One region of the Synechococcus sp. UW179A genome, then DNA from elsewhere that is predicted to be linked to it. Evidence: predicted binding sites of a transcription regulator. Region 1 holds the regulator's gene; the other holds the start of a gene.
What was found. Region 1 encodes HrcA, which represses chaperone genes, less so after heat shock. Its sites were predicted from a motif close to TTAGCACTCNNNNNNNNNGAGTGCTAA; they were not measured.
Positions count from the first base shown of each region.

Region 2: the regulator HrcA is predicted to act here: its motif matches at 2,693-2,719, upstream of groES (co-chaperone GroES).

Region 1 is NZ_UCNJ01000024.1:153,320-159,041, reverse strand. It holds gene DXY31_RS11470 (histidine phosphatase family protein) at 1-273, opposite strand, end outside; gene DXY31_RS11465 (DUF3352 domain-containing protein) at 251-1,888, opposite strand; gene DXY31_RS11460 (rhodanese-like domain-containing protein) at 1,966-2,316, shown strand; gene hrcA (heat-inducible transcriptional repressor HrcA) at 2,455-3,447, shown strand; gene trpB (tryptophan synthase subunit beta) at 3,464-4,714, opposite strand; gene DXY31_RS11445 (class I SAM-dependent methyltransferase) at 4,754-5,713, opposite strand.
Region 2 is NZ_UCNJ01000032.1:244,716-250,437, forward strand. It holds gene DXY31_RS17755 (hypothetical protein) at 8-136, opposite strand; gene DXY31_RS15710 (MscL family protein) at 142-510, opposite strand; gene groL (chaperonin GroEL) at 621-2,255, opposite strand; gene groES (co-chaperone GroES) at 2,330-2,641, opposite strand; gene atpD (F0F1 ATP synthase subunit beta) at 2,861-4,324, shown strand; gene atpC (ATP synthase F1 subunit epsilon) at 4,403-4,813, shown strand; gene DXY31_RS15735 (M23 family metallopeptidase) at 4,979-5,656, opposite strand; gene DXY31_RS15740 (hypothetical protein) at 5,646-5,722, shown strand, end outside.

The DNA of each region.
Region 1 (5,722 bases):
GTCACCGCCTGGCTGCAAGGCTGAATCCAGACAGACCGACTGCGCCAGCCCAGCCTGGATCGCCAGCTCAGCGGTCTGCCTGGCTCGACGGTAGGGACTGCTAAACAGCGCCTCTGCTTTCACATCCAGCATCCGCAATTGACGGACCACTTCCAAAGTTCGCCGCACGCCGCGATCAGTCAGAGCGCGATCGGGATGATCACGGCCCGACACACGTTCTGCGGCAATGCCATGGCGCAGGAGAAGAAGATCAACCGAGCTGGAGTCGCGCACGCAGACGCAGGCTGCTCACACGTTCATCCTGCACGGAGGCGGCGTTCTGGTCAGCCCCAGCGGCGATGGACAGGCCTTGAACAGCCGGCAGTAGTGATCGACCTGCCACTCCCTGCACCAACTCCCAGGGTCGCCACTGACCCAGATACAAACGACTAGGGGCCGCAGCGAGGGCCAGTTGCTGAGCCAGCACTGACTGGCTCGAGGACTCGAGCTCCTGTAGCTGCAGCTTTCGCTGAATCAGATCACCACTCTCGCCGCGACGGCGCAAACCATCCAATGTCTCTGCCCACCAGTTCACACCGGTATGGCGTTCCAGAGCGACAGCAAGCTCAGCCTGAAGCGACTCCTCCCCGCGACGACGCTGACGGGCAAGGCGGGTCCAGACCTGAACAGACTGGCCTTCGCTGTCGAGGGTGGAACCTGTCAAACCGAGCTCCTGAAGCCGCCCATCCACCATTTCGGGATCGGGACGATTAGGCCAGGTCCCCAGCACCCAGCCCTGCTGACCCTGCTGCCAGAGCATGGGCCCCTCATCGAGTTCGACGACCGCAGCCGCGGCGCCGGTCGGAGCGGATTCGATCGACTTCCGCAGCAGGGGCGCGATCCACTGGGCCAGGGGCTCGTTGGCATCGGCAGCCAGCAGAGCCGCAGGATTGGTCAGCAGAGCGACTGTCTCTGCATCGCCGCCGGCATCGTTCAGCAACGCATTGCTGTCCGTGGTCTGAGATTCCACAGGAATCCGAGGCTCACGAAAGTGGACCACGGCATCAAGCGCTAGATCAGAGCCCCGCGGTGTTAGTGCTGCCACCAGCACCTGCAGGTCTTCTCGAGCCGTGATCGCTGAGGGGACCCCCAGCCAGCGGTCCATGGCACCAGGGTTGGCAATGAGAACAGCGGCACCGCGACCGAAGCTCTGGAGATCAGATGCGAGGACAGGGTTTCCAAGCTGATGTTGACTGTCTAGCTGAGAGACATCAAGCGCCTGTTCAAGCACGCCTCGCCCTGAGGCCAGCAACAGCAGATCGTCATCAATCAAGGCGGTAGCGATCGGTTGGGGGTCCCTTCCCAGCAGGGCACCACGTCCGCTAATCAGCCCCATACCGCGGTAGCGGGAGATCTGCAGATCAGTGCCTGCCAGGCTTCGGGTCTGCCAGAAGCGCTGCAGAAAGCGCTTGGCACCATCTTCATCGCGGCTCGACAGTGCCAGGACCCAGCCCTCCTTGGGTTGTTCACCGGACTGCTGAGCAGGAGCGTCAAGCACGGCAAAGCTGACCTCGGGCCCAATCCAGCCGGCCAGCTCAGTGCCGAAGTCAAGTCCGGCTAGAGCAAAAGCACCATCTCTGAGCTGACGGGTGCTTTCATTCACGAGTCGACGTTGGCGAACTGGTGCAACGGCCTGGGCATAAGAAGGCACCTGACGGGGGTCGACCAACCAGTGCAGGGTCAGGGCTGCATCAGTGGGCATGAAACGGGCAGCCCGGGGCAACTCAAGTGAGCGGTCCATGATCCGCAGCGGACTCTGACGAGCCATGGCCCACCAGAATCCCAGTGCAAGCGTGAGCAGCACCATGGCCACGGCGACAAGAGCCAGCAGGAACGAGCGCCCTTTCATGAACAGGCGGTGAAGCACATGGTGCTCATCTTCTATCCATCCATGGAGCTATGCCAGCCCGAAGCCAGACTGAAGCCATGAATGGACCGACCCCAAAACCCCTCAAAGCCAGCGAACTGAACGACTGGCTGCGCCAGAACGCCGATTTGACCGTTGTGGATGTGCGGGAGCAACAAGAGTTGGCGATCGCTCCATTTCCGCATCCGGTCAGGCATCTACCCCTCAGTGATGCTGAAAACTGGATAGGGACCATCGATGAGGAGCTGCCGCAGGGTGGCTCGATCGTGGTGCTATGCCATGCCGGTGTACGCAGCTGGAATTTCGGTTGCTGGCTGCTCGAGAATCGACCGTCACTGGACGTTTGGAACCTTGAGGGTGGCATTGACGCCTGGAGCCTCATGGTGGATTCCGAAGTGCCGCGCTACTGATCGCCGCTACTGATCGCCGCGCCACTGCTCGCAGCGCCACTGCTCGCAGCGCCAGTCAGCCGAACAGCGTGCATTCATGACAGGAACCAATCACCATTTCGGGCTCTTCGTAGGATCACATCCCGCAAGGTGCTCCCCGTGAAGCCGCTGCCCCGACGACAGCAGGAGGTTCTTCAAGCCACGGTCCACCATTACGTCGACACCATCGAACCGGTGGGCAGTCGCGCTTTGGTGCAGCGATTCGGAATCAAGGCCAGCTCAGCCACGGTTCGTTCGGCCATGGGAGCACTGGAACAGCGTGGACTCCTAACCCAGCCACACACTTCAGCAGGCCGGGTGCCCAGCCCCCAGGGCTACCGACACTATGTGGACTGCCTACTGCCCGAGCCCGGTGCGGGTGCCCATCACTTAGAGCGGGAATTGACCCAGCTGAGCCTGCGCTGGGCGGCACTGGATGACCTGCTGCTGCAGCTGGCACGCAGGCTGACCGATTTCACAGGTCTGATGAGCCTGATCAGCCCGCCGCAACGATCCCAGAGCCAGCTCAGAACTATTCGCCTGGTCCGCAGTGAAGACCGCCTGCTGGTGATGCTCGTGAGCGATTCCAGCCAGGCCCATCACCTCAATCTGCGGCTGCCCCACGGCAGTGCTAGTCAGGTTGAAGCCCTGGAACGCTGGACCTCCGACCAGCTGTTGCAGGCCGGGAAACTGAACTGGAGCTTTCTTCCACAGCAGCTGCAGCCCTGTGGGAAGGCACTCAAGGATGCTCTGGAGAACGGCAATCCCTTCCACCGCCCGATCGAGCAGGCACCTCTGGTGCATGGAGTGTCGAGACTGGTAGCCGAACCCGAATTCAGTGACAGCGCCAGGGTGAGGCCTCTTCTCGACCTGATGGACAGCGATCCGGCAGCATTTGTTCCTGCGCCTGCCTGGTCAGACGGGCGAGTGTGGATTGGCCAGGAGCATCCGCAGACAGCGCTCAGCCGCTGCTCAGTAATCCATGCCAGTTATCGCAGCGGTGACGGAGGTGTGGGGCAGGTTGCCTTAATCGGGCCGATGCGTATGGCCTACGCAACCGCCCGAGCAGCCGTGAACTCCGTTGCAGTCACCCTGGAGCGCTTGCTCAGCTGAGCCGTGCTCTGAATTTTCAGAGTGCGTCGCCAAGCTGCTCAGCGACCGTGTTCACATCTTTATCACCACGCCCAGAGCAGTTCAGCACCACTTCAGTGCCATCCGCCAGGGTTGGACAAAGGGTCTCAAGCCAGGCGAATGCATGGGCTGTTTCAAGGGCAGGAATGATGCCCTCCAATCGGCTCACAAGTTGCAGCGCCTGGAGCGCTTCCGCATCAGTGACGGCGCCGTACTCGGCCCTACCGATTTCGCGCAGATAACTGTGTTCAGGTCCGACTCCGGGGTAGTCAAGTCCGGCACTGATCGAATGAGCTTCCTGCACCTGACCGTCCTGATCCTGCAGCAACAGGCTCATGGCACCGTGAAGCACTCCGACCCTGCCTTCGGTCATCGTGGCGGCATGGCGGCCTGTGGCGACGCCATCACCAGCAGCCTCAACTCCAATCAGACGCACACCGCTGCACTCCACAAAGGGATGAAACAGCCCCATGGCGTTGGACCCGCCACCAACGCAGGCCATCAGCACGTCTGGCAAACGGCCGAAGGCTTGCTGGCATTGGTCCTTGGCTTCCTCGCCAATCACCGCATGGAAGTCGCGGACCAGCATCGGATAGGGATGGGGACCCGCAACTGATCCGAGGATGTAATGGGTGCTCTCCACATTCGTGACCCAGTCACGAATGGCCTCACTGGTGGCGTCCTTAAGCGTGGCCGTGCCGGCGGTCACAGGCTGAACGCTGGCACCTAGAAGACGCATGCGGAACACATTCAGAGCCTGACGGCGCATGTCTTCAGCACCCATGTACACCACACACTCCAAACCGAAGCGCGCGCAGACCGTGGCCGTCGCAACCCCGTGCTGACCAGCTCCTGTCTCGGCGATGATCCGCTTTTTGCCCATTCGCAAGGCCAGCAGCGCTTGGCCGAGTGCGTTGTTGATTTTGTGAGCACCGGTGTGATTGAGGTCCTCACGTTTCAACCAGATCCTGGGTCCGCCGTCACTGCGGCGGTAATGGGCAGTGAGTCGCTCGGCTTCATAAAGAGGAGTAGCCCTGCCCACGTAGTTGCGCAGCAGGCGGTTGAGCTCCGATGTGAAAGCCTGATCTTTCCAGGCCTCAGCGGCGGCCTTCTCGAGCTCAGCCAGAGCAGGCATCAGAGTCTCAGGCACGTACTGACCACCGAAACGGCCGAAACGACCAGAGGAGGCAGGTCTGGAGCTGACGGCCAGATCCTGAGCGGTGGGCTTGGGTGGCAGGGTGCTGGTCAAGGTGCAGCTGACCGCGCACGCGGCCTTTGAAGCGTTGGCTCAGCGTAAGCAGGCAATCACGCGATGCCGTGGATCACAAGCACTGATTTGAAGATTCCGGAACCCTGCTGCCCGCAGAGCTGCAGCCATATCGAGGCTGAAGTACTGCTCGATATAGGGCTCGGTGCTTTTCAGCAATGTGGCGACCACCGCCGGTAGGCGCTGAAGAACGGAAGAGGCGGGATCCTGGTCAACCATCAACAAAGCACCGCCTGGCCGCAGCAATCGGGCAGCTTCCATCAGAACGGCGTGGGTCGCATCCTGAGGCAGTTCATGGCAAACGAATTGGAGGCTGATCAAGTCAAAGGACGAATCCAGCAGACCTGTGTTCTCAGCCGTTGCATGCAACCAGCCATCGACCAGTCCCTCCCGATCACGCACTCGGGCGACCGCAAGCATTTCGGGAGAAAGATCCAATCCCTGAATCCGCGGTGCGGACTCTTGGCGCTGCTCAGCCCGCTCACGCAACCAGCGTGCGAGATACAACGTGCTCACTCCCACTGAACAGCCAAGATCGAGCACCTGATCAATGGATCCGTTTAGGAGCGGCGCCAAAGCTCGGTGGATCTCATCCCTCAGACGTGCCTGGGCCACTGATGGGGCAAGCGATTCTTCCGGCCAGATGCGCAGAGCCATAGCATCGGTAGCTTGCTCCGCTTCGGCAGCAGCCTGCCAGCAGAGATTGCCCTGTTCATAGGCGTGAAAACGCGCCACGTAGTAGTCCGGCGGCACAAGGCCGGGAGTGATGCTGCTCGACAACAATGGTGCTGCAGCCTGCTGCAGTTCCCGGCGTCGGACTCTCCAGGGAATGCCGTTGCGTTCCGCGGTTCGGATAATCAGCTGTCGTGCCTGGAAGAACAGGGGACGTCTCAGCAGATCGATGCCGATCAGACGTTCGATCCAGCGACCAAGGCCCTGGCTTGAGTCAGCCCATCGAGGCGTAGACGCAGAGTCGGTCATCACGAGAAC
Region 2 (5,722 bases), on a different contig from region 1:
AGGAAGCTCAGCGCCATCGTGTGAGCACATTGCGAGCCTGAACGATTCCCCCATAGAAGAATGCCAGTCCTGGATCATCAGACGTGCCGCCGAGGCAAGAATCAGGCTGTTGTCGCCCATCGAAGAGCGCCAGCATCACCCTCAACGTGAGGCATCACTTTCAGAAGACGCCTGACCACGCAGTTTCTCCACACCAGAGGAGGCCAATCTCTCTGATCGATTGATCACCTTGATGATCAGAAATAGGGTCCAGCCCACGAGGATGGAGTTAAGTACGACATCGAGAATTCGCCCGATAGCCAGCTCACCGTCGAAATAGGGAATCGCCAGGTTATGCCAGCTACCGTCACGCACGAGAGGATTTAGCAGAGGCATCAGCAGATCTTTGCTAACGGCGTCAACGATCTGCTGAAACTGCGTGCCGACCACCACCGCAATGGCAAGGTTCAAAGCATTGCCCTTCTGGAAGAAAAACTCCTGAAACTCGCGCAACCAACGACGAAAAAACATCTCAAGAATTTCGGAGAAACACCATTCAATCCTGAGCTGGGCACAAAAAAAACCCCGCAAAAGCGGGGCTTGATCGACCGCCGAAGCGGCTCTGATGGAGGAACTCCGACTCAGTAGTCGAAATCGCCACCGCCCATGCCGCCGCCAGCCGGTGCGGCTTCTTTTTTCTCAGGCATGTCGGCAACGATGCATTCCGTGGTCAGCACCATGCCGGCGATTGACGCAGCGTTCTGCAAACCAGAACGGGTCACCTTGGCAGGGTCGACAATGCCGGCAGCCAGCATGTCGACGTAGTCACCGTTAGCAGCGTTGTAGCCGTCGTTAAAGGCCTTTGCCTTCACATTTTCAGCCACAACAGCGCCATTCACGCCTGCATTCTCAGCGATGCGCATCAGTGGCGCAGTCAGAGCAGCAGCCACGATATTGGCACCGATCAGCTCCTCACCCTCCAGGCTGGAAGTGGCCCACTGCTCGAGCGTGGGAGCCAGATGGGCAAGGGTGGTGCCGCCTCCAGGAACGATGCCTTCTTCCACTGCTGCCTTGGTCGCGTTGATGGCATCCTCAAGACGAAGCTTCTTGTCCTTCATCTCGGTTTCGGTAGCAGCACCCACCTTCACTACTGCAACGCCACCGGCGAGCTTGGCCAGTCGCTCCTGAAGCTTCTCCTTGTCGTAGGTGGACTCGGTTTCGTCCATCTGCTTACGAATCTGCTCACAACGAGCTTTCACAGCCACATCGTTGCCTTCAGCCACGATGGTGGTGGTGTCCTTGTTGATGGTCACACGACGGGCAGTGCCCAACATCTCGATCTTGGCGTTCTCAAGCTTCAGACCGGCATCTTCCGTGATCAGCTGACCATTGGTCAGCACAGCCATGTCTTCCAGCATGGCTTTGCGACGGTCTCCAAAGCCGGGAGCCTTAACGGCAGCAACATTGAGTACCCCACGCAGGCGGTTTACCACCAGGGTGGCAAGAGCTTCCTTTTCAATATCCTCGGCGATGATCAGCAAGGGCTTGCCAGTGCGGGCAATCTGCTCGAGCACGGGCACGAGATCCTGCACGAGGCCGATCTTTTTGTCGGTGAGCAGAATGTAGGGCTCGTCAAGGACGGCTTCCATTCGCTCGGTGTCAGTGGCGAAATAAGGGGAGATGTAGCCCTTGTCGAAGCGCATTCCCTCGGTGACCTCCAGTTCGGTGGTCATCGACTTGCCCTCTTCCAGGGAAATCACACCCTCCTTACCAACCTTGTCCATGGCATCGGCGATCATCCGACCCACTTCTTCGTCATTACCGGCGGAGATAGTGCCCACCTGCGCAATGGCATTGCTATCAGCGATCGGCTTAGCGTTTTCTTTGATCTTGTCGACCAAGAAATCAGAAGCTTTATCGATGCCCTTTTTCAGGGTGATGGCGTTGGCACCGGCGGCCACGTTGCGCAAACCAGCCTTGACCATGGCATGAGCCAAAACGGTCGCTGTAGTGGTGCCGTCACCGGCGGCGTCATTGGTCTTTGAGGCAGCCTGACGAATCAGAGCAACACCGGTGTTCTCGATGTGGTCCTCGAGTTCGATCTCTTTGGCGATCGTGACGCCGTCGTTAATGATCTGAGGAGCACCGAACTTCTTTTCGAGAACAACGTTGCGACCCTTGGGGCCGAGTGTCACAGCAACGGATTCGGCAAGAATGTCAATGCCCTTTTCAAGAGCGCGGCGAGCGTTCTCGTTGTAAATGATGCGCTTGGCCATGGGGGCGGAAATTGATGAAAGGGTTAGTGGAATGACTACCGACCTGTCTCAGGTCCAAGGCAGTCAGGGGCCGGTCAGTTGACGATGGCGAGAATGTCCTTCTCGGAGAGGAGCACAAACTCATCGCTTCCAAGCTTGATGTCGGTGCCTGCGTACTTGCTGTAGAGGACCTTGTCGCCGACTCCTACTTCAGGAGACTGGCGCGATCCGTCGTCATTACGCTTACCGGGTCCAACCTGAACAACTTCGCCTACCTGAGGCTTTTCCTTAGCGGTGTCGGGGAGCAGGATGCCGCCGGAGGTTTTCTCCTCGGATTCTGAGACTTTGACGAAAACGCGATCGCCAAGGGGCTTAACAGTGGAGACGCTGAGAGAAACAGCTGCCATGGGTTCTTGCAGGAGCAGGGACAGTGCGCCGAAGCGCCGATGCGACTCGAGCTGGCACTCAAGGTCGTCGAGTGCCAACCTATGTCCGGGTTCTGCACTTCGGCCACGGGACAAGCGTGCGGGTGACCGAACCACTCCCCCCTTCCTCGTGACGGTGGTATCGTTGCCCCGCTCAGGAAGGGATTGCCCTAGACGCTTCCCTCTCACACCCCCTTACTTATGGCCGCTGCTGCTCCCGCCTCCGCCGGTACCAAGGGCGTTGTCCGCCAGGTGATTGGCCCGGTTCTGGACGTGGAATTCCCCGCCGGCAAGCTGCCCAAAATTCTCAACGCACTCCGCATCGAAGGCACCAACACCGCCGGACAGGCGGTCGCTCTCACCGCTGAAGTTCAACAGTTGCTGGGTGACCACCGTGTTCGCGCCGTTGCAATGAGTGCCACCGACGGCCTCGTTCGTGGCATGGGGGCCCTCGATACCGGTGCTCCGATTTCAGTGCCTGTTGGCGAAGGAACCCTTGGACGCATCTTCAACGTTCTCGGAGAGCCTGTCGACGAACAGGGACCTGTTAAGTCCGATGCGACAGCGCCGATCCACCGTTCAGCACCCAAGCTGACTGAACTGGAAACAAAGCCGAAAGTCTTTGAGACCGGCATCAAGGTGATTGACCTCCTGGCTCCCTATCGCCAAGGCGGAAAAGTTGGACTGTTCGGTGGTGCCGGTGTTGGCAAGACCGTGCTGATCCAGGAACTGATCAACAACATCGCCAAGGAACACGGTGGTGTTTCCGTGTTCGGCGGTGTGGGTGAGCGCACTCGTGAGGGCAACGACCTTTACGAGGAATTCAAGGATTCAGGCGTGATCAACGCCGATGACCTCTCCAAGTCGAAGGTGGCTCTTTGCTACGGCCAGATGAATGAGCCCCCCGGCGCCCGCATGCGCGTGGGTCTTTCGGCTTTGACGATGGCTGAGCACTTCCGTGACGTGAACAAGCAGGACGTGCTGCTGTTCATCGACAACATCTTCCGTTTCGTGCAGGCTGGCTCCGAGGTGTCCGCCTTGCTTGGACGCATGCCTTCCGCTGTGGGTTATCAGCCCACCCTCGGTACCGACGTTGGCGAACTTCAAGAGCGGATCACCTCCACTCTGGAGGGCTCCATCACCTCGATCCAGGCTGTCTACGTCCCCGCTGACGACCTGACTGACCCTGCTCCTGCAACCACCTTTGCTCACCTCGACGCCACTACGGTGTTGAATCGTGGCCTGGCCTCAAAAGGCATTTATCCAGCTGTGGATCCTCTGGACTCCACCAGCACCATGCTCCAGCCCGCTGTTGTGGGTGACGAGCATTACCGCACAGCTCGCAGCGTTCAGTCCACTCTTCAGCGCTACAAAGAACTGCAAGACATCATTGCGATTCTCGGTCTCGACGAACTCTCCGAAGACGATCGGCGCACCGTTGACCGTGCACGCAAGATCGAGAAGTTCCTCTCCCAGCCCTTCTTTGTGGCTGAGATCTTCACCGGCATGTCCGGCAAATATGTGAAGCTCGAAGAAACCATCAGTGGTTTCAACCAGATTCTTGCTGGCGAGCTGGATCATCTCCCCGAACAGGCTTTCTACCTCGTTGGCAACATCGATGAAGTCAAGGCCAAGGCTGCAAAAATGGCCGAAGAAGCCAAGTGATGCCAACAGAGGGCTCAATCCATGCCCTCTGTTTTTTTCACTTCGCCACCACGCTTTTAACCCAAACACTTCATATCCATGTCCCTCACTCTCCGTGTGCTGGCACCAGACCAGAGCGTCTTCGATGGCTCTGCTGATGAGGTGATCCTCCCCAGCACTACTGGGCAGCTGGGCATTCTCCCCGGCCACGTCTCTTTGCTGGCGGCGCTTGATGTTGGAGTCCTGCGTGTTCGCGCTGATGGAGGCTGGAAATCCATCGCCCTGATGGGTGGATTTGCGGAAGTGGAAGCCGATGATGTCACCGTGTTGGTGAACTCCGCTGAGCTGGGAAGCTCGATTGATGGCAATTCCGCTGAAAACGAATTGCAGGCAGCACGCAGCGCCGTCAATAAATTGGAAGGCCAGCCGACCTCTCCTGAGAAAGTTAAAGCTCAACAAAACCTAAATCGCGCAAGAGCCCGCGCACAGGCAGCGATCAATCAAAGCTGATTGAATATCCATGCACTGCCACAGCAGTTTCACATTCAGGGCCAGACATTATTACTACATCTATCTTTTGATCTTGGCCTAACCTTCCAGAGGATCTGTCACTTCAATCGACGAAAGAGTCGATGCAGCTCAAAGCTGCTAACAACCAGTAATTAATCCCAAGGTTCACACCTCCTCTTCGACTGTGATTCCCTTCAAGAATGAAGTGGGATCAATTGCGATATTTTTTGGTGATCTGATCTCAAAATGAAGATGAGGTCCAGTACTGCGACCTGTATTGCCCATCCTGGCAATCAGATCACCGCGACTGACACTCTCACCGACCTGAACCAGAATCTCATTGCAATGCGCATAGCGGGTCTTGTAACCATCAGTGTGCAAAATTTCGACCATCAGCCCATAAGCGCCTAAAGAGTCTGCGAAAATCACACGTCCAGACCGCGAAGCATGAATCGATGTTCCAACGTGATTGGCTATATCAATGCCTGAATGGTGCCTTGACCAGCGTGGCCCAAAGCCCGAGGTGAAAACACCTGCAGCAGGCAAAGAATAGGCCTTCCGCGACAACTCATTCAAATACTCAGCGAAGGATCCGAACGAACAAACCTCAGCGATAGGGTCGGATTTGACTACAAAGCTCTCGGCAGGCCAGGGCGCCTTGGGAAGTGATACAGAATTGACAGAAACAATGGGAGACTCCTGCAAACAATACTGCTCAAACAAAACAGTCATGGATCTCTTACTTAACAGTGACTGAGAAGCTAGAAAAACATTTTTTCCAGGCTCTCCGCCAAGGCCTGACGTGGCAGATTCCTGAAGCCTGAATTGACCAATGTCATTCAAGATTTCCATGCCTGATATTGCCGCGAAAGTCGCAGAGGACAGACCAAGTGCAAAAAAGGAGGCGAA